3 regions of the Dactylosporangium sp. NPDC051541 genome follow, and region 1 is predicted to be linked to each of the others. Evidence: riboswitches for the same ligand, from Rfam matches in the RefSeq annotation. Region 1 holds a riboswitch; each other region holds the start of a gene.

What was found. Region 1 has a riboswitch for cyclic di-AMP ahead of ACIA8L_RS24060 (NlpC/P60 family protein). Riboswitches for the same ligand answer to the same signal wherever they lie in the genome.
Region 2: another riboswitch for cyclic di-AMP. It lies ahead of ACIA8L_RS53275 (coiled-coil domain-containing protein); the one in region 1 lies ahead of ACIA8L_RS24060 (NlpC/P60 family protein).
Region 3: another riboswitch for cyclic di-AMP. It lies ahead of ACIA8L_RS27900 (hypothetical protein); the one in region 1 lies ahead of ACIA8L_RS24060 (NlpC/P60 family protein).

Annotation. Positions count from the first base shown of each region.
Region 1 covers NZ_JBITDU010000005.1:16,557-23,376, reverse strand. The annotation lists gene ACIA8L_RS24075 (permease-like cell division protein FtsX) at 1-267, opposite strand, end outside; gene ACIA8L_RS24070 (MFS transporter) at 417-1,835, opposite strand; gene ACIA8L_RS24065 (winged helix-turn-helix domain-containing protein) at 1,847-2,410, opposite strand; cyclic di-AMP (ydaO/yuaA leader) riboswitch at 2,676-2,833, shown strand; gene ACIA8L_RS24060 (NlpC/P60 family protein) at 2,839-3,831, shown strand; gene ACIA8L_RS24055 (chemotaxis protein CheW) at 3,953-4,477, shown strand; gene ACIA8L_RS24050 (CheR family methyltransferase) at 4,474-5,307, shown strand; gene ACIA8L_RS24045 (hypothetical protein) at 5,300-5,755, shown strand; gene ACIA8L_RS24040 (chemotaxis response regulator protein-glutamate methylesterase) at 5,752-6,792, shown strand; gene ACIA8L_RS24035 (methyl-accepting chemotaxis protein) at 6,785-6,820, shown strand, end outside.
Region 2 covers NZ_JBITDU010000027.1:14,053-20,872, forward strand. The annotation lists gene ACIA8L_RS53260 (hypothetical protein) at 36-308, opposite strand; gene ACIA8L_RS53265 (App1 family protein) at 469-1,536, shown strand; gene ACIA8L_RS53270 (exopolyphosphatase) at 1,501-2,457, opposite strand; gene ACIA8L_RS53275 (coiled-coil domain-containing protein) at 2,543-3,565, opposite strand; cyclic di-AMP (ydaO/yuaA leader) riboswitch at 3,575-3,729, opposite strand; gene ACIA8L_RS53280 (glycoside hydrolase family 19 protein) at 4,004-5,128, shown strand; gene ACIA8L_RS53285 (S8 family serine peptidase) at 5,369-6,820, shown strand, end outside.
Region 3 covers NZ_JBITDU010000006.1:281,399-288,218, reverse strand. The annotation lists gene ACIA8L_RS27915 (polyprenyl synthetase family protein) at 1-553, shown strand, start outside; gene ACIA8L_RS27910 (SigE family RNA polymerase sigma factor) at 877-1,494, shown strand; gene ACIA8L_RS27905 (hypothetical protein) at 1,491-2,303, shown strand; gene ACIA8L_RS27900 (hypothetical protein) at 2,296-2,970, opposite strand; cyclic di-AMP (ydaO/yuaA leader) riboswitch at 3,205-3,357, opposite strand; gene ACIA8L_RS27895 (diguanylate cyclase domain-containing protein) at 3,406-4,977, opposite strand; gene ACIA8L_RS27890 (FAD-dependent monooxygenase) at 5,037-6,254, opposite strand; gene ACIA8L_RS27885 (TetR/AcrR family transcriptional regulator C-terminal domain-containing protein) at 6,322-6,820, shown strand, end outside.

The sequences.
Region 1 (6,820 bases):
GATCACGGCCCGCAACGAGTCGGGCAGGCCCGATGGATCGACGCGCTTCGCCGCCTCCGGGTTCGCCGACTCCAGCACCTTGTAGGCATCCTGGCCCGACAGCAGATGCACATTGCTCACCGCCGGCAGCGTCTTCAGCCTCGCCTCCACCGCGCTGCGCTGCTCCGCCGTCGCACCCTCGTAGAAGTACACCCCGAGCTTGTATGTGATCCGCGGCTTCTGCTCGTCTTTGCCGGCGGTGCATCCGGTCTGTCCCAGCACGGCCACGATGGCAATGAGCGTCATCAATCGCTTCACGCCCGAGATGGTAGCCGCCCCAGGGGGTCGACGAGGTCACGACGGACGCCTCCTCATGACTGCGCCTGGAACGCGGGCGTACTGGGCCGACGGGCGGACCGGGCTCTGGGCGGGTTCGCTCAGATCAGGCGGCCGGCGTTGGTCAGGGCGGACACGGCCTCGGCGTAGCCGTCGGCGTCGGGGTGGATCTCCAGGTACTCGCCGTAGGTGAGGTCCACGGTCAGGCCGGCCGGGTCGAGCGACACGCCGGCGATCTCGTCCCACGGCAGGTCGGAGACGACGGTGGCGGCCGGGCGCATTTCCTTGCCGTGCATCGACAGGACCGGCTCGACCACCGACGTCACCGTGATGCCGGCGTCGGTCACCGTGATGCGCTCCATCGCCGCATCGTACGGGGGGACCCGGCGCAGCAGCGCGGCCGACAGGAGCAGGCCGGCGGCCGCGCCCAGCAGGACCAGCCGGTAGTCGAGGATCGCGATGAGCGCCGCGCCCGTGGCCAGGCCGGCGGTCTGGGGGCCGGTGGTGCAGAGCTCGAACGCGGCGTACACCCGGCCCTGCAGCTGTCGCGGCGCGCGGCGCTGCAGCAGCGTGATGACGGCGATGACGATGCCGACCAGGGCGGCGCCGGCCCCGGCCTGGCCGGCCAGGACCGACGGCAGCCACGGTGTCGTCAGGAGCAGGGTGGAGGCGGCCAGCAGGGCGAAGCCGGCGGCGGCCGCGCGGATCTCGCCCAGGCGGCGGATGGCGGAAACGGAGTACAGGCCGCCCGCGATCGCGCCCAGGCCCTGCAGTGTCTGTACGACGCCGGCGAACTCCGGCGGGCGGTGCAGGCCCTGGCCGATGACCGCGTAGACGGTGGCCTCGCCCGCGCCGAAGGCCAGGGTGCAGACGGCGGCGGCCACGGTCAGCCGGCGCAGCGCCGGGGCGGTGAACAGGAACCGGAAGCCGGCCCCGAGGCGGCGGTCGGGCGCGGCCGGGCGTGGTTCGGCGACGTGGACCGCGGCGGTGCACGCGGCCGCGGCCAGGAACGTGGCCATGTCCAGCGCGGCCACCGCCGGGCCGCCGACCAGGGTGAACAGGCCGGCGCCGGCGAGCGGTGCGAGGATTCGCAGGCCCTGCTGGACGGTGCGCAGTGTGGCGTTGGCGTCGGCGAGCAGGTCGGGTGGCAGCAGTACCGTCAGCAGGGCCGACTGGGCCGGGGCGATGACGACGTTGAGCAGGCCGTACAGGGCCATGACGGCGTAGATGAGCCAGACGTCGCCGCGGTCGCGGACCAGCAGGAGCGGCGCCAGGACGGCGGTGCCGGCGAGGTTGGCCGCGATCAGCAGCGGGCGCCGCGGGAGCCGGTCGACGAGCAGGCCGGCGAGGGGGGCCAGCAGCGCCGGGGCGGTGAAGCACACGAACGTGAGCGCGGCCGCCGTGTCGCTGCCGGTCAGCGTCTTCACCCAGATGCCGCCGGCCAGCCACAGCGCGCTGTCGCCGAGCAGGGAGAGCGCCTGCCCGGTGAGGTACCGCCGCGCCTGCCGCTGACGCCACATCCGGCGGACGCTCATGTCGCCGGGTAGACGCCAAACAGGACCTCCACCGGGAGCGCGCCCTCGGGGCGCTCGGCGCGGGCGGCCCAGCGGGCGCGGAACTCGTCGGTGAGCGCGCGGTAGGCGGCGGCCATCTCGGCGGCCTCGGCCGCGGTCACGTGCATCGTCGAGGTGTGGCCGGCCGCGGCCGCCTGCCACTCGGCCGGGTAGGTCGGGGCGGTGTCGACGTAGCGGCGGGCGCGGGCCAGGAGCCGGTCGAGCAGCACGTGGTCGAGGGCCTGCTGGGCCCGGGTGAACTCCGGGTCGCCGGGCTGGGCGGGGGCGGTCCAGCCCGGGTGGGTCAGCCGCCAGGGGCGGACCCGGCCGCGGCCGCCGCCGGCCTCCTCGACGAAGCCGTAGCGGGCCAGCTGGCGCAGGTGGAACGAGCAGGTGGTGGGTGATTCGCCGATCAGCTCGCCGGCCTGGGTGGCGGTCAGCGGGCCGTCCTGCAGCGCGTCGAGCAGCGCCAGGCGGACCGGGTGGCTGAGCGCGCGGAGGGTCTGGGGGTCGGTGAGCGTTCGCGGGGTGACCTCGGCCATGCCGTCGAGAGTATTCTCTCGAAAGAAAACTGTCGAGATGATCCTCTTATCAACCCAAGTACTGCTCAGGGCTCGTCGGGCATCGCAGGGGTGCAGGGGGCGGTGAGTCCCTTGCCCGGGGCGGGAGCGAAGCGGCCCCGGAATCCGCATCCGCTGTTGATCTTTGCGTCTGTCTTAAGAAAACCTTTGGGGTATTCGGGGACCGAGATGCTGTCGTTACGTTTGGTGCGCTGACCGGTCGACGCCGCCCAACCCCTGGACGGCCCGGACGGCACCGCCGAGTTGCGTATCGAGCCTGGTGACAGGCCTGGTACGGGAGCCGGGGAACCATGTTCCCGGGGTGAATCCGTGCACGCACGGTAGGGCGCACCTTCTTTCCGCCCGAACCCGTCAGCTAACCCGGTAGGCGGTCCGGAAGAAGGAACAACGTGTTCATCCGACGAACGGCGCTGCGCTCGCTTCTCATCGGGCTGACGGTTGCGGCCGTGGTCGCGCCGGCGTGCGCCGCGCACGCCGATCCCTCGCCCGAGGAGATCCAAGCCAAGATCGACCAGGGCAACAAGGACCTTGAGCTGGTCGTCGAGCAGTACAACAAGACCACCGGGGACCTGACGGCCACGCAGGCCGCGATCACCAAGCTCGAGGACGGCCTCAAGCCGCTGCAGACCGACATGGAGGCCGCGCAGGCCGGGGCCGAGCAGGTCGCGATCAACGCCTACAAGACCGGCAACAACCTGCGGACCTGGTCGCTGATGCTCGGGGCCAGCTCGTCCGACGGGTTCGTCGACCGGGTCGGGACCCTCGAGCAGATCTCGCGCAACCAGCAGCACGACATCGCCGCCTACTCCGCGGCGAAGGGCACGTACGACACCGAGAAGAACCGCCTCAACGAGCAGCTCGCGGCCCAGACCCGGCAGAAGACCGAGCTGGAGACCAAGCGCAAGCAGATCGAGGGCGACATCGCCCGGCTCGACGACATGCAGCGCAAGGCCGACGAGGCCGCGGCCAAGGCCAAGACGCCGACGAAGACGACCACCACCACGACCTCGACCTCGGCCTCGTCGACGGCGGGCTGTGGCAGCGGGGCCGGCACAGTGGTGAAGTTCGCCTGTGCACAGCTCGGCAAGAAGTACGTCTTCGCGACGGCCGGGCCCAACACCTACGACTGCTCCGGCCTGACCATGGCCGCGTGGAAGGCGGCCGGGGTCACCCTGCCGCACAACGCCGCGCAGCAGTGGGGCAAGGTCAAGCACATCAGCCGCAGCCAGCTCGTCCCCGGTGACCTGGTCTTCTACAACGGTCTCGGGCACGTCGGGATCTACATCGGCAACAACCAGATCATCCACGCGCCCAACAGCCGCACGGTGGTCAAGGTCGCCCCGATCGACGTCGACTCGCTCTACGGCTACGGCCGCCCGTAACGACCGGTTCGCGGAACCGCCCGGTGCTTCGGCGCCGGGCGGTTTTTTTGCTACAGACGGGCCCGGGGGCGCCGATCAGGCCGGGGTAGGCGATCGGAGCGCACACAGGACGGGCAGAGCGGTGAGTATCACCCACAGGGCCGCAGACGACGCGCAGCCGGCCGGCGGGCTCGAGGCCGGGCGGTACCTCACGTTCACGCTGCACGATGAGGCGTACGCGCTCGACATCTTCCACGTCATCGAGATCATCGAGTATCGGGCGCTGACGGCGGTGCCGATGGCGCCGGACTTCGTGCGGGGCGTCATCAACCTGCGCGGGCGGGCGGTGCCCGTGGTCGACCTCGCCATCCGCTTCGGGCAGCGTGCGACCGCCGTCGCGCGGCGGACCAGCATCATGATCGTGCGCAGCGGCGATCAGGAAATCGGCATCCTGGTCGACATGGTCAACAAGGTCGTCGGCTTCGGGCCGGGGGACCTCGAGCCGCCGCCGACGTTCGGCACGGGCATCCAGCCGGAGTTCATCAGCGGCATGGCGCGCCGCGAGCACGACTTCATCATCGTGCTCGACCTCGAGCGGACCCTGTCGCCGGCCGACGTCGCGGTGCTCAGCCAGGCCGGCCGCGACTTGGCGGACGAGAGTCCGTGACCGGATCGCTCCAAACCCCGCCGGAGATCACCGGGGCGGACTTCGCGGCGATCAGCGCGCTGCTGCACGAGCGCACCGGCATCCGGCTCGTGCCCGGCAAGGAGACGCTCGTCATGGGGCGGCTCAGCAAGCGGCTGCGGCAGCTGGGTCTGCGCGGCTACGACGAGTATGTCCGGCTCCTGCGCACACCCGGCGGCCACGAGCTCGGCCAGGCGATCGACCTGCTCACCACCAACGAGACGTCGTTCTTCCGGGAGCCGCAGCACTTCGAATACCTGCGCGACACGATCGTGCCCGAGCACCGGCCGGGGCGGATGTTCCGGCTGTGGAGCGCGGCCAGCTCCAGCGGCGAGGAGGCGTACACGGCGGCGATGGTGCTGCTGGAGAAGCCACCGGCCGGCGGGTTCGAGATCCTCGGGACCGACGTGTCGACCCGGATCGTGGCCGGAGCGCGGCGCGGGCTCTACCCCCTCGAGTCGGCCGCCCGGATCCCGATGGAGCTGCTGCGCAAGTACTGGCTCAAGGGCCGCGACGAGTACGCCGGGCTGATGGCGGCCGGCGCGACCCTGCGCGAGCGGGTGTCGTTCCAGCACGCGAACCTGCTCGACGACCTGCGGGACCTGGGCCTGTTCGACGTCATCCTGCTGCGCAACGTGATGATCTACTTCGACCCGCCGACGAAGGCGGCGCTCGTGCGGCGGCTCCAGCAGATGCTGTACCCCGAGGGCCACCTCATCGTGAGCCTGTCCGAGACGCTCAACGGCATCCCGGCCCGGCTGCGGATGATCCGCCCGTCGATCTACCGGCTCCCGGCGGGCTCCCGTGACTGACGAGGTCTTCCTGCACCCGGGCGAGTTCTGCTTCGCCGAGGCCGGCACCCGCATCTCGACGCTGCTCGGCTCGTGCGTCTCCGTCTGCCTCTGGCACCCCGGGCGGCGCATCGGCGGCATGTGCCACTACCTGCTCCCCGGGTCGCACCGCGGCGACGGGCGCTACGCCGGTGGGGCCTTCGACCTGTTCCTCCGCGAGCTCGACCGGACCGGGACGGAGCCTTGGCAGTACCACACGAAACTCTTCGGCGGCGGTGCCCAGCTGCTCGAGGGCCGGGTCGCGGCGGCGAACGTGGCGGCCGGCCTGGCGCTGCTGGAGCGGCACAGCTTCACGCTCCTGACCAGGGACGTCGGCGGGACGGGGGCGCGGTTCCTGCGCTTCGACCTCGACACCGGTGACGTCTGGGTGCGCCGCAACAGCGGCCGCGGGCTGGGCGTGGCGTCATGACGACCCGGGTGCTGATTGTCGACGACTCGGCGGTGGTACGGCAGGTGCTGTCCGCGGTGCTCAGTGGCGCGTCCGGCATCGAGGTGATGGGCACGGCGCCCGACCCGATCAAGGCGATGACGATGATGCAGCGGGCCTGGCCCGACGTGATCGTCGTGGACATCGAGATGCCGCGCATGGACGGGCTGACGTTCGTCAAGCAGGTCATGGGCACCCGGCCCACACCGATCGTCGTGTGCTCGTCGCTGGTCGGCGCGGGTGCCAAGGCCGGGCTGGAGGCGCTCGCGGCGGGCGCGGTGACCGCGGTGGCCAAGCCGACGAGCGGGCTGAAGCAGTACCTGGAGCAGGACAGCGGCAACATCGTGGCGGCCGTGCGCACCGCCGCCACGGGCCGGGCCCGGCGCGTGGATCGCCCGGCGGCCCGGCTGGCCGAACCGGCCCCGGCGCGCCGGACGCAACAGCGGCGGCCGGAGCGGCGGGTCGTGGCGATCGGCACCTCCACCGGCGGCACCCAGGCCCTCGAACGGGTCCTGACCGTGCTGCCGTCCCGCTCGCCGGCCGTGGTCGTGGTACAGCACATGCCCGAGAAGTTCACCGCCGCGTTCGCCGAGCGCATGAACACGCTGTGTGCGGTCGACGTGCGCGAGGCCGCCGACGGCGACCGGGTCCAGGACGGCCTCGTCCTCGTCGCGCCGGGCGGGCGGCACATGGAGCTGCTGCCCGACGCGGCCGCCGGATATCGGGTCCGGGTCTTCGACGGCCCGCCGGTCAACCGCCACCGGCCCTCCGTCGACGTGCTGTTCCGGTCGGTGGCGAGAGCGGCGGGCGCGGACGCGCTCGGCGTGATCATGACCGGGATGGGCGACGACGGCGCCCGGGGACTGCTGGAGATGCGCCAGGCGGGCGCCGTGACCGTCGCCCAGGACGAGGCGACGTGCGTCGTCTACGGGATGCCCAAAGAGGCGGTGGCGCTCGGCGCGGCTGAGCGCGAGGTGCCGCTCCCGGCGATAGCAGAGGTGATCCGCAACCATGGCTGAGGCGCTGTACATCCTCATCGCACTGCTC
Region 2 (6,820 bases), on a different contig from region 1:
GTCCGGACGATTTTCAAGCGGTGGTCTTTTGTATTTTATGCGGCAATTGACCGCATTGGCCGGTGGCGCCGCCCGGTATAGGTCGCGCGGACCTCGGCCAAGGCCCACGCCATGCGGGCCACGGCCGTCTCGGGGTGGTCCCCGAACTCGCCGGCGACCCGGGCCGCGCAGCCCTGCACGCCCATCCGCCGCAGGGTCGCGGCGACCGCGCCGCGGATCTCGCCCCGGGCCGGGCATTGCGATGACTGCAGGTCCGAGGCGAACAGTGCCTCGGCCCGAACGGCTTCGAATGTGGTGGTTGTAGCCATCTCGCACCTCCTGTGCGCCTCGGTGGTCCTTACTGACATTCACGGTAGAGAGACCGCTACGGTTCGGGCTCCCGGTTTCATGCCAGCGTCGTCTGCCCGTCACTTTGCGTTGATCGGCTAGCAGGGTGCAGGGGTGGCATGGCTGTGACAGGGTGGAACGGTGTCCCTTCCTGTGGGTAGCGCCACCAGCGCACCGTTGCCGTTGCACCGGGCGGCGCGCATCGAGGACGCGTTCCACGCGGTCCTCGAGCGGCGCCTGCGCCGACGGGGCTGGACGGTCGCGGTAACCGCCTATACCGGCTACGGCTCCGCGGCCACCGAGACCAAGCCGGGCTGGGTCCGCGTGCTCGGCCGGGTCCTGCTGGCCCGGATCGACCCCAAGCCGGGCAAGCGGCTGAAGAAGCTGCGGGGCTGGCGCTCGTTCACGGCCGTATCGGTCAGCAACGCCCTGGTGCGCATCGAGGCCGGCGGGCAGACCTGCGAGGTGCGCTGCGACCGCGGCGGGTTCATCGACGTGGTGATCGAGGCCGACCTGGCCCCGGGCTGGGGCAAGGTCACCCTGCAGAGCGAGGACAGCGCGGCCGTCGAGGCACCGATCCGGATCATCGACCCGGCCGCCACCCGGCTCGGCGTCATCTCCGACGTCGACGACACGGTCATGGTCACCACGCTGCCGCGGCCGCTGCTGGCCGCCTGGAACACCTTCGTGCTCGATGAACATGCCCGCGCGTCGGTGCCCGGCATGGCCGTCCTGTACGAGCGGCTGGTCAACGCCAACCCCGGCGCGCCCGTCTTCTACCTCTCCACCGGCGCCTGGAACGTGGCCGCGACCCTCACCCGGTTCCTGTCCCGGCACCTGTACCCGGCCGGCCCGCTCCTGCTCACCGACTGGGGGCCGCAGCCGGACCGGTTCTTCCGCAGCGGCCAGGCACACAAGCGGGCCTCGCTGTCCCGGCTGGCCCAGGAGTTCCCGGACATCCGCTGGCTCCTGGTCGGCGACGACGGCCAGCACGACCCGGAGATCTACGCCGAGTTCGCGGCCGAGCACCCCGACTCGATCGCCGCAGTCGCGATCCGGCACCTCTCGCCGGCCGAGACGGTGCTCGCCGGCGGCTTCCCGGGCGTGGCCGGCTCACCGCGGCGCTTCCCGCCCAACGACCACCGCTGGCTCAGCGCTCCGGACGGCGCGGGGCTATGGCGTCTTCTGCGGGATACGGAGATCCTCTAGCTTCCGGATGAGGTCCTGCAGCACCCGCTCGGACTGCTCGTGCGGGACCTGGCAGGTGCCGGCGGCGAGATGGCCACCGCCGCCGTACTGCAGCATGACCGAGCCGATGTCGACCGGCGACGAGCGGTCCAGGATCGACTTGCCGCAGGCGAAGACCGTGTTGAGCTTCTGCTTGCCCCAGATCACGTGGATGGAGACGCGGGCCTGCGGGAACAGCGCGTACACCATGAAGCGGTTCCCGGCGTAGATCGTCTCCTCGTCGCGCAGGTCGACGACGACCACGTCCCCGTGCATGGTCGACACCCGGCGCAGCTGGTCGTTGAACAGCTCCTGCTGCTCGCGGAACAGTTCGGCCCGCTCGGCGACGTCCGGCAGGGCCAGGATCTCCTCGACGTCCTGGTGGTCGATGCAGGCGTCGATGAGCTGCATCATCAGCTGATAGTTGGAGATCCGGAACTGCCGGAAGCGGCCCAGGCCGGTGCGGCTGTCCATGAGGAAGTTCAGCAGAGTCCACCCGGTCGGCTGCAGAATTTCGGTTATGTCGTACTGTGCCGAATCCGCCCGGTCCACGGCCTCCATCAGCTCCGCGGAGACGTGCGGGAAGCGCTCGGCCCCGCCGAAGTGGTCGTAGATCACCCGGGCCGCGGACGGCGCCTCGGCGTCGATGACGTGATTGGTGGCCTGGCCGTGCTGGTTCCGCTGCGCGCGCAGCGTCTCCGAGTGGTGATGGTCGAAGACCATGTGCGCGCCCGGGGCATAGGGCAGGTTCGTCAGGATGTCCGTCGGGCCGACCTCGACCGCGCCGTCCTGCACGTCCTTCGGGTGCACGAACGTGATGTCGCCGATGAGGTCGAGCTGGCGCAGGAGCACTGCGCAGACCAGTCCGTCGAAGTCGCTGCGGGTCACGAGACGGTACTTCACTGCAATACCCCTAAGCACAAACGGCCGGTCGACGGTTACCCCATCGGCCGGCCGTGCGTGTAGGTGAGCGGTTTCGTGGATCTCGCTACAAGATCGACAGGTGCACGTGGTTCGTGTGGTCACTGGAGGGGTCGCCGGCGACGCCGCTGTAATGGTGCCAGCCGACTGCCGGGGTCCAGATCTGTTTGAACCAGATCACGTACATCACGCCGAGCTGGGTGGCGTTCTTGACGAAGTAGGCCGCGAGGTTGCTGCCATACACGAAGTCGTCACCGGCGGCGACGCCACCGAAGCCCGTCTTCGTCTGCACCGAGAAGTCGCAGGCGCGACCCTTCGGGTGCTCGTAGGGCCCGCTCGGGCGGAAGCACGAGACGAACCGCTTGAAGTTGGACTTCTGCGCCTCCTGCATGGCGTGCAGCATGCGCGGGGTGATGCAGCCGGTGGTGGTGGGGTCGTCGACGTTGCACTTCTCCGTCGGCAGCGACCCGTTGGCGTTGCGCGGCACCGCGTCGGCGGTGGGCAGGTTGGCGCTGACGAAGCCCTTGCTCGGGCCGCCGGCCAGCGCGAGCGCCTTCTCGGCGTCCTTCTTCTTCTGCTCCATCGTGGCGACCTGCTGCTGCTGCGCGGCGACCTCGTCGTCGAGGGCCTTCTTCTGCGCCGCCTGCTGCTCCTTCAACAACTTGAAGTCGTGGAGCAGGTGGTCGTTGTGGTGGGCGATCTGGTTGATGGAGCCGGCCCGCTCGGCGAAGCTGTCCGGGCTGTCGGAGTCCATCAGCGCGGCGATGGTCGTCAGCGGGCCGGTGCGGTAGGCCGCGACGGCGATCGCCTCCACCTGCTCCTGGATCGAGGCCAGCTGGGCCTCGGTCGCCTGGAGCTGCGTGGTGAGCTCGGCCTGGTGTTTGACGGAGGCGTCGAACTTCGCCTTCGCGTCGGTCCAGGCCCGGGTGCTGTCGTCGAGCACGGAGCCCAGGGTCGGGTTGGCGCTGGAGCCCTCGTCGCCGGTGTCGCCACCGGGCTCGGCCGCGGCGGGTGTGGCGGCGAGCCCCCCGAGCACCAAGGCCGCCAGCAGCGCCACGAACACGCTTCGGTAGGGATGTCGCGATGACATCTGGTTCGTTGTTCCTTCCGTCGGCCGCCGACCGAGTTAGCTGACGGGTTCGGGACGGAACGACCCCTACCATCCCTCCGCCGGTGGGCGGAGGGGCGGATTCACCCCAACGTTACGGTGGGTCCCCGGCTCGCCACGGTGCGGCGATTAGGCGGCAGCCCCGCCCGGCACCGGGGGCGGTGCCCTCGTGGACGTGACCGTGGGTCACTGTACCCAGGGCTTGGATTTCCCGCACCGCACCGTTTGTGCGGAGCTGGCCGTCCCCGATTGCCCGTGATGCGGATCACTTTCTTCGGTTGTCGTACGTGGTTACGGCCTGACAGCGCGTGATGGTTCAACGCAACCGTAAATATTCTTCATAAAGCTATTTCGTGCGCTCCTTCCGGCGCCCGGGACTGGTCCTCTGGGCGGGTCTTCCGGAATTGAAGGAGTGATCAGGTGTCGAGAGTGCGCCTACTGGCGATGCTCGCCGCGGTGACCATCGTGGGCGGGGTGGTCGCGGTCTTCAACATGCTGCCCGCGTCGGCCGCCGCTTGCAGCCCCGCGTGGCAGGCTTCGGCGGTCTACACCGGGGGCGCGACGGTCTCCCGCAACGGTCACAACTTCCTCGCGAAGTGGTGGACGCAGAACGAGGCCCCGCCCGGCAACACCGGCGTGTGGCAGGACCAGGGCGCCTGTGGCGGCTCCTCCACCGGCGGTGGCGGCGCCCCGGCGACCGGTAGCGCGGGCGGCTGCAGCTTCCCGGCCTGGGTCCAGGGCAAGAACTACGCGACCGGTGACATCGTGAAGTTCACCGACGGCAAGTTCTACATCGCCGAGCACGAGAACCCGGGCTACAGCCCGGTGATCAGCACCTGGTTCTGGGACCCGTACACCTGCTCCGGTGGCGGCACGGGCGGTGGCCCGACCGGTGGCACCACCACCCCGCCCCCTTCGACCAGCGGCTTCGTGGTCAGCGAGGCGCAGTTCAACCAGATGTTCCCTTCCCGTAACTCCTTCTACAGTTACTCGGGCCTGGTCGCCGCGTTGAAGGCGTACCCCGCCTTCGCCGGCACGGGCTCGGACGCGCAGAAGAAGCAGGAGGCCGCCGCCTTCCTGGCCAACGTGAACCACGAGACCGGTGGCCTGGTCTACGTGGTCGAGCAGAACACCGCGAACTACCCCCACTACTGCGACACCAGCCAGTCCTACGGCTGCCCGGCCGGCCAGGCGTCGTACTACGGCCGCGGCCCGATCCAGCTGTCGTGGAACTTCAACTACAAGGCCGCCGGTGACGCCCTGGGCATCGACCTGCTGCACAACCCGAACCTGGTCCAGACCGACTCGGCCGTGGCCTGGAAGACCGCCCTCTGGTACTGGAACACCCAGAGCGGCCCCGGCACCATGACGCCGCACAACGCGATGGTCAACGGCGCCGGCTTCGGCGAGACGATCCGCAGCATCAACGGCAGCCTCGAGTGCGGCGGCCGCAACCCGGCGCAGGTTCAGAGCCGCGTGGACGCATACCAGCGCTTCGTGTCGATCCTGGGCACGGGCGTGGGGGCGGGCGCTCTGAGCTGCTGATCTTTCCCGGTTGATTCCGGCGGCGGCCTCCCTGGGGTGTGGGGGCCGCCGCCGGAGCGTTTGCGAATGGCGCGAAATTTTACGAGCGGACCGGGCCGAAAGTTCAGAGACGGCGTGGAAATCGCCCGAACGGATGAGCCTCTCCGGGTCGACATCGACAAGGATGGGCACGATCTTTGCCGCTCGGCAGAGGCCATCGCCCCGTCCACATAAGACGCTTACCATGGGGAGAGTCACAAAGTGTCTTTGGTTCGCCGAGCCGGTCGCTCGGTCCTGGCCGGAATCGCCGTAACGGCCGTCGCCACTGCAGCGACCCTCATCCACGCGGGAGCCGCGTCCGCCGCCGCTCCCGCCGACGCGAAGAAGCAGCAGCACCCGAGCGTCGCCAAGAAGTCCGAGACGAGCGTCATCAAGGACAGCTACGTCGTGCTGTTCAAGTCCGGCGTGAGCGCGGCCAAGGTCGACGCGAGCGCCGCGGCGCTGACCAAGCAGTTCGGTGGTTCGGTCACCCACACCTACAAGAACTCCGTTCACGGCTTCGCGGCGAACATGAACGCGGAGCAGGCCAAGAAGCTGGCCGGCCACGCCGATGTGGCGCTGGTCGAGCCCAACCGCACGCTGAAGGCCAGCGACACCCAGGTCAACCCGCCGTCGTGGGGGCTCGACCGGATCGACGCGATCTTCGCGCCGCTGAACAAGCGGTACAACTACCCGAACACGGCGGGCAACGTGCACGCCTACGTCATCGACTCGGGTATCCGCACCACGCACACGGAGTTCGGCGGCCGCGCCACCAGCGGCTACGACTTCATCGACAACGACACGAACGCCGATGACTGCCTCGGTCACGGCACGCACGTCGCCGGCACCATCGGCGGCACCAACTACGGCGTCGCCAAGCAGGTCAAGCTGGTGGCCGTGCGCGTGCTCGGCTGTGACGGCTTCGGCACCACCGCGCAGGTCGTCGCCGGCATCGACTGGGTGACCGCCAACGCGATCAAGCCGGCCGTGGCCAACATGAGCCTCGGCGGCGACGCCGACGTCGCGATCGACAACGCCGTGCAGGCCTCGATCAGCTCCGGTATCACCTACGCCGTCGCGGCCGGCAACGAGCACGACAACGCCTGCAACCACTCGCCGGCGCGGGTTCCCACGGCGCTGACGGTCGGTGCGGCGAACGAGATCGACTTCCGCACGGACTTCTCCAACTACGGGCCGTGTGTGGACCTGCACGCGCCGGGGCACGCCATCCCGTCGTCGTTCAACACGAGTGACACCGCGATCGTCAAGGAGAGCGGCACCTCGATGGCGAGCCCGCACGTCGCGGGCGCGGCCGCACTGGCGCTCGGCACCAACCCGACGTGGACGCCCACCCAGGTGAGCAACTACATCGTCTACGGTGCGACCCGCCGGACCGTGCGCAACACCGCGGGGATCGCGGGGACCACCACCCCCCTCGCCACCACCGACACGATGCTGCGCATCGGCGAGCAGGCGGTTCCGCTCGCCTCTGGCCTGCGTTCGCTGGTCAACGGCAAGAACATCTCCGTCGGCGCGAACGGCGTCCAGCCGATCATGGCCAGCTCGCCCGTCGCGACCATGGGCGACCAGGAAAAGTTCACCATCGTCAGCGGCGGGACCGGCTACATCGCGTTCGCGTCGTGGGTGAACGGCAAGTACATCAGCGCCACG
Region 3 (6,820 bases), on a different contig from region 1:
GCAAGAGTTGCTGCACGGCCAGCACGCCTCGCTCGCACTGCGCCGGGGAAGTACCGCCGGCGAGGAACGCACCGACCTGCTCCGCGACTGCCTGGCCATGGTCGAGCAGCGGACCGGCGCGCTGTTCGGCTGCGCCTGCGCGCTCGGCGCGGTCGCGGGCGGCGGCGACCCGGCCCAGGTGGAGCGCCTCCGGCTGTTCGGGGTCCGGCTGGGCCTGGCCGTCCAGTTCACCGAGGACCTCATCGGCATCTGGGGCGAAGGCGGCCGCGCCGACCTCCGCCGCCGTCGCCGCTCCCTCCCCGTGGCCGCCGCGGTAGCCGCCGGCGCCGACGAGCTGACCGCCCTGTTCGCAGGCCACGGCCGCCTCAGCGACACCGACGTCGAACGCGCCGCCAAGACCATCGAACAGTCCGGCGCCCTCGACTGGTGCCGCCGCCAGGCCGACGAGCTGCTCTCCCAGGCCCTCCTGGCCCTCGACCTGGCCTCCCCCTCCCCCGCCGCCGTCGCCGAACTCGTCGCCCTCGCCCGCCGCGCCACCGCCACCCCCCGATAACCGCCACCGCCACCGCACCGCCACCCGCCGCGCCGCACCCGCCCCGCCCCGCCGCGCCTCCGCCACCCCGCGCCCCGCGATGGAGCCCGAGCCGCCACCCGCCACCGCCACCCGCCGCGCCGCACCTCCGCACCCGCCCCGCCGTGCCTCCGCCACCCCGCGCCCCGCAATGGAGCCCGAGCCGCCGCGCGTCACCGCGCGCCGAGCAGAGCCGCCACCGCAACCTCCGCAAGCGCTGCGGCAAGGGACAAAGCAGTCGTCGACGGCCCGAACCGGATGGGGGTCCCGGCACGCCTAAGGGGTGATGCGGGGAGGGCTGCGGCATGGCGGGGGACGACGAGTTTCACGAGTTTGTCCGGGCTCGGCTGCCGGGACTGCGGCGGGCGGCGTTTCTCCTGTGCGGGGACTGGAGTCGCGGGGACGACATCGTGCAGCGGGCGCTCACCGATGTGTACGTGCGGTGGAAGCGGGTCCGGCGGGCCGGGAACGTCGATGCGTACGTGCGGGCGGTGCTCGTGCATCGATTCGTCGACGAGCGGCGGCTCGCCTGGTCGGGGCGGGTGCGGCTGGTCGATCAGGTGCCGGAGCGGGGGGTTGAGGACCGGGCGCTGACGAATGTCGCCGCCGGGATTGACCTGCAGGCGGCGCTCGCGCGGTTGCCGGAGCGGCAGCGGGCGGTACTGGTGCTGCGGTTCTTTTATGACATGTCGGTCGAGCAGACCGCGCAGGTGTTGCGGTGCGCGCCCGGGACCGTGAAGAGCCAGACCTCGGTCGCCCTCGCAGCGATGCGGCGGCTCCTCAAAGACGACGAGACCGTTCCGAAAGACGAGACCGTCACGAAAGACGAGACCGTCACGAAAGACGAGACCGTTCCGAAAGACGAGACCGTCACGAAACACGAGACCGTCACGAAACACGAGACCACTGCGAGGTCGCGATGAACGAGGACAGCCTGCGCAGTCTCATGCGGGCCGACGACGAGCCGCCGGAGTCGCTCGTCGACCTGAGTGCGGTTGTGAGCGTCGGGCGGCGGCGGCGACAGCGAAGGTTCGCGCAGCAAGCACTAGCGGCCGCGCTGGTCCTGGCCGGTGGGCTCGCGCTGGCCCAACCGGGCGCACAGCCGGACGTCTCCGCGGCGGACCCACCGACGCCGGCCGTAACCCACCGACAGCAAGCGCCCGAGCAAGGGCAAGAGCGCGGGTTCGACCCGGTGCTCGTGCTGCGGTTCAGGGCCGGCTGGCTGCCGGAAGGCGTCCAGCCCGACCCGTATCCGCAGCTGTGGGCGGCCCGGCAGTCGCAGCGGTACCGCAGCCAGGACGGAACAACCGACTTCACGATCTCCCTGTACGCACCCGACTTCCCTCCACAGGGCCACAACGAGAAGCAATGGCCATGGGCCCCCGACGCATACGCCACGATCGCCGGCAAAGCACCCGGCGACGCCGCCGCGAACCAGAACCTCTGGCAGCACATCGCCGAGCAGCTCGACACCGACGCCCAGCGTCCCGTCCCGCTGCCCGGTTACATCACCGGTGTCACGCCCGGCCTGGCGCTGGTCGGCGTCGAGTACAGCTACGACGCCGCCCAGCAGCGAACCGTCTGGGTGCTGGTGCTCAACGACCACGCGTATGTGCCCGGGACAGCCGACGACCCCGGGCTGCGCGTCCCACTCGTCCCGGGCGGCCGAGCACCGGGAACCGTCCACCTGCTCGACGACCCGAAGGACTGGACCATCGACCCGGTCAGGTGAGCGCGGCCACGACGGCCTCGGCCCGGTCGGCGTGCTTCTGGTAGGCACCGGGATAGGCCGAGCGCTGCACCGCCTGGGCCGCGCCGGTCACGCTCATGCCCTGCCAGCCGGAGACCTCGGACAGGGCGCTGTAGAACAGCATCGCCGAGTGCGCCGGGTCCATGAGCTCGGGCACGCTCCCCCAGCCCTGGCTGGCCCGCTGCTGAAACAGCCCGACCGAGTCGTGGTCGGCCGAGACGCCGTCGTGCGGGAGCTTGAGCGAGGACGGCACGGCCGGGCTGGCGACGTTGTACAGGTCGCTCTCCTGCATAGCCGTGGCGACCGCGACGACCAGGCCCTTCTCGGGGATGCCCTGGGCCCGGCCCTGCTTGACGATCGCGGCCGCGTTGTTCATCTGGGTCTGGTCGAGGCCGGCGACGGGGCGCGGCAGGATCGGGGCCGCGGCGACCTCGACCGGCGCGATGGACAGCACGGCCAGGCCGAAGACGTCGTTCGCTTCGACGTCGTAGGCGGCGTGTTTCGGCTCGTACATCGGCAGCGAGTCGGTCACCGAAGGCGGCGCGCCGGCCGCCGAGGCCGCGGTCGCGGTGGCGGTGGTGCTGCCGGCGGAGCCGGAGGCGAGCAGCGTGGCGGACAGGACGACGGCGGACACGGCCGCGGTTCTCACGGGTTGCACGGGACGGCGGTGCCGGGGCTGAAACTGCCGCGGCAGCGGGGTCAAGAGAGGCAAGAAAGGTCTCCGGGACGAGAGCGGGCGCCCGCCATCGGCACGATCCCGTGGTGCGTAAGGGATCGCGCGGAGCGAGCGGCGGTCGGCGGTGAGCGGACGGCCAGGAATCAGGTCCTGGCGCTCACCCGTCCGGGAGCGTGACGGCGACAGTCGTCGTAGAGCACGATGCGGTTCTCCTTCCGGTGCCGCCTACCGGGTTAGCTGACGGGTTCGGACGGGAGGATTCGCCCTACCGTGACTCGGTCACGGATACACCCCAAGGACTGCGATGGGTCCCCGGCTCGCGACGCCGAAGTGTGCGGCGCGACTCGACGGCGCCTGCCCGGTGCCCCCGCGGATCGGAGTGCGTCGCCCGGAGCAGACCACCCGACACTACCCAGCGGTTTCGGCCTCGGCCAACCGCAGCAACGGGATACCACCCCCAGCACCGGTTCGCTCACCGTACGCTGTCACCCGTTCGGTCACCCGGTGGTTGTGGCGGTGGCCTTTCACCTGGTACATCGCTCGATCGGCGACCCGCAGCGCGGCACCGGAGTCGTGGACCGTGGCATCGATCACGGCTGCCCCGACGCTGACCCGGACCCGCAGGACGCGCCCGTCGTGCACGATCGGCGCCGCGACCGCGTGCTCGATCCGGTCGATCAGCGGCGCGACCGAGGCCACACCCAACGTCACCGACGACGCCGCGACAAGCAGGACGAACTCATCGCCGCCCAGCCGGGCCACCGTGTCGCCCGGACGGACCAGGCCGCACAGCCGTTTGGCCACTTCGATGAGCACGACGTCCCCGGCGTCGTGGCCGAGCGTGTCGTTGACCATCTTGAAGTCGTCGAGGTCACAGAAGAGCAGCACGCTGTCGCCCTGGGCGGCCTGGGCGCGGCGGATCGCGGCGGCCAGCGGTGCGGCCAGCGCGTCGCGGTTGGCCAGGCCGGTGAGCGGGTCCCGGGAGGCCCGGCGGACCAGGTCGGCCTCGGTGGCCTTACGCCCGGTGATGTCCTGGACCTGGAGGATGCCGAACGGCGGCGGCCCGGCCACCAGCGACAGGGTGGCCGCGACCCAGATTTCCGCCCCGTCGCCGCGCACGCAGCGGATCTCGTAGTCGCGCACCGGGGTGCCCTTGCCGGTCGTCGCGGCCGCGAACGCGAACCGGGCCCGGTCGAGGTCGTCGGGGTGCAGCAGGTCGGCGATCTGCAGCCGCAGCAGGTCGGACTCGGACCGGCCGAGCAGCTCACAGAGGGCGGGGTTGACGCGGGTCATCCGGGTCAGGCCGGAGCCGTCGAGGCTGAGCGTGCACATGCCGGTGCCGGCCCCGGTGAAGGCCAGCCGGAACGCCTCTTCGCTGGCCGCGAGGTGCCGGCGCTCCCGCCGCAGCTCCTCGACCAGGTTGGCGTTGTCGATCGCGATGCCGGCCTGGGCGGCGAGCATCTCCAGCAGCTCGCGCTGCAGCGGCCCGGGCCGGCGCCCGTCGTCGGGCAGGTCGACCGCGAGGATGCCAACGAGCTCGCCGCCGGGCGCGCGCAGCGGGGCGAAGAGGGAGTCCAGCGGGTCCCACCGCTCCTCGGGGGCGACCCCGTCGTCGGCCGGGACCTCGTCCGGCACCCAGGTGGGGAGGTGGAAGCTGTGCCGCTCGGCCGGGAGATACCACAGCTGCCCCCACGCCTCCGACCGCCCGACGTAGGCGTCGAACTCGGCGGCCGGGTATCGGGTGCCGAGCAGCGCGGCGGCGACCTCCTCCGGCCCGGCGGCGGTGACCACCTCGTAGCACCCTTCGTCGCGGTGCAGGTAGTTGACCACCGCGGCGCCGAACCCGGTCCCGTCGACCACGGCGTCCACGATCAGCTGGAGCGTCTCGGCAACGGTGCTGCCGGTGTTGATGCGGCCGGTGATGCGATACACGGAGCGGATCGCGGCCATCGCCGCGTCCCGTTCATGCTTCCGCGCCATCTGACCTTGCACCCATACATCGACGCATCAAACCGGATGAGAAGTAAACCCTATACCGATCACGAGATCGCCGATGGCAAGATCAACGCATTCGCGGCCTTGCGGGCCTGGCTGGTCATGGCCGCGAACATGAGGTTGCGGCCCGGCATGTACGGCAGCAACCGGATGCTCAGGCTCATCATCCGGGCGGCGAGTTCACTTTTGGGCGCGAAGCCGCGGGCGGCACCGAGCGCGGCCCGCTGATTGACCTCCACAAATTCGTGCAATTCCCGGTCGTACTCCCTCAAGTCGTCCCCGGCCACGATGTGCCGAGCGAGCAGGTACGCACCGACCAGGGCCATCCCCGTTCCCTGCCCGGTCAGCGACGACGGCGCGTAGCCGGCGTCACCCACCAGCGCGACCCGCCCCGCGGTCCAGCCCGGCAGGCGGACCTGCGCGTTCGGGGCGACGTACAGATCGGGGGCGGCCCGCAACCGCTCCAGCAGCCGCGGCCCGGCCCACCCGGCCCCGGCGAACGCGGCCTCGACCGACCGCACCCGCTCGGCGCGGTCGCGGGGCGGCATGCCCCCGCCATACAGGAGCGTCACCTTCACATCGCGAGACCCGCCGCCGGCCGACTGCGCCGGTACCGACGAGGCCTGTGTCGCCTGACAGTCGCGGTCCGTCTTCACGCTGATCACCCGGCCCGGCATCGTGTGGATCAGCTGCCACCGCTCCACGCCGAACTCGTTCGGGGCCGTGAACACGGCGGTGTTGCTGCCCAGATGATGGAGGTGCTCGCCGGGGAACGCCAGCGCGCGGACGCGGGAGTGGATGCCGTCGCAGCCGGCGACGTAGTCGAACTCGCGCACCCCGCCGCGCTCCAGCCGCACCACGACCCGCTCGCCGCGCTGGTCCAGCGCCGCCACAGTGTCCCCGAAGATCCACTCAACGCCCGGTGGCACGGCCTCATGCAGTACCCCCGAAAAATCGCCCTTCATGATCTCGATATCCGAGGGGTCCAGGACGCCGAAGCCGCGCGGAAGCGTGGCGATGCGTTTGCCGTCCGCGTCCACGAAGCTCGTGCCCTCCGTGTCGGTCTGCCACCGCCGCGCTTCCGCCGCGACGCCCATCCGCTCGGCCACCTCCAGCGCGACCCCGCGGACGTCGACCGCGTAGCCGCCGGGGCGGATCGCCGGGGCCCGCTCGACGACCGTGACTGCACACCCGGCCCGGGCCAGCTCGGCGGCGAGGGCGTTGCCGGCGATGCTGGCGCCGGAGATCAGAACTTTGGTCATGCGTACACCGTACGAACACCGCGTCCGGGCGCTCAACGTCGCGCGATCGGGGATAGGGTGTGCACTAGTGCAGCACGGTACCGAGCCCCCGTATCAGCGCATCGTCGCCCGGCTCCGGGTCGCCATCGCCGCCGGCCAACTGCGCCCCGGCGACCGCGTCCCGTCGACCCGCGAGCTCATGCGCTCCTACAACGTGGCCATGGCCACCGCGACCAAGGCCCTCAACACGCTGCGGCAGGAGGGCCTGGTCGAGCCGCAGCCCGGGATCGGCACCGTCGTCGCCCGGCGCCCGCGCACCCGCGTCACCGCCACGCCCGACGGGCCGGCGCCGCTGGACCGGGTGGTATCGACCGGCATCCGGCTGGCCGACACCGAAGGCCTGGCCGCGCTGTCGATGCGCCGGCTGGCGGCCGCGCTCGGGATGCCGACGATGACGCTCTATCGGCACGTCGCCGGCAAGGAGGAGCTGCTCATCCTCATGACCGACGCCGTCTTCGGCGAGTCCCCGCTGCCCACCGCCGACGCGCGGGCGCGGGACTGGCGGGCCGCCGTGGCCACCTCGGCGC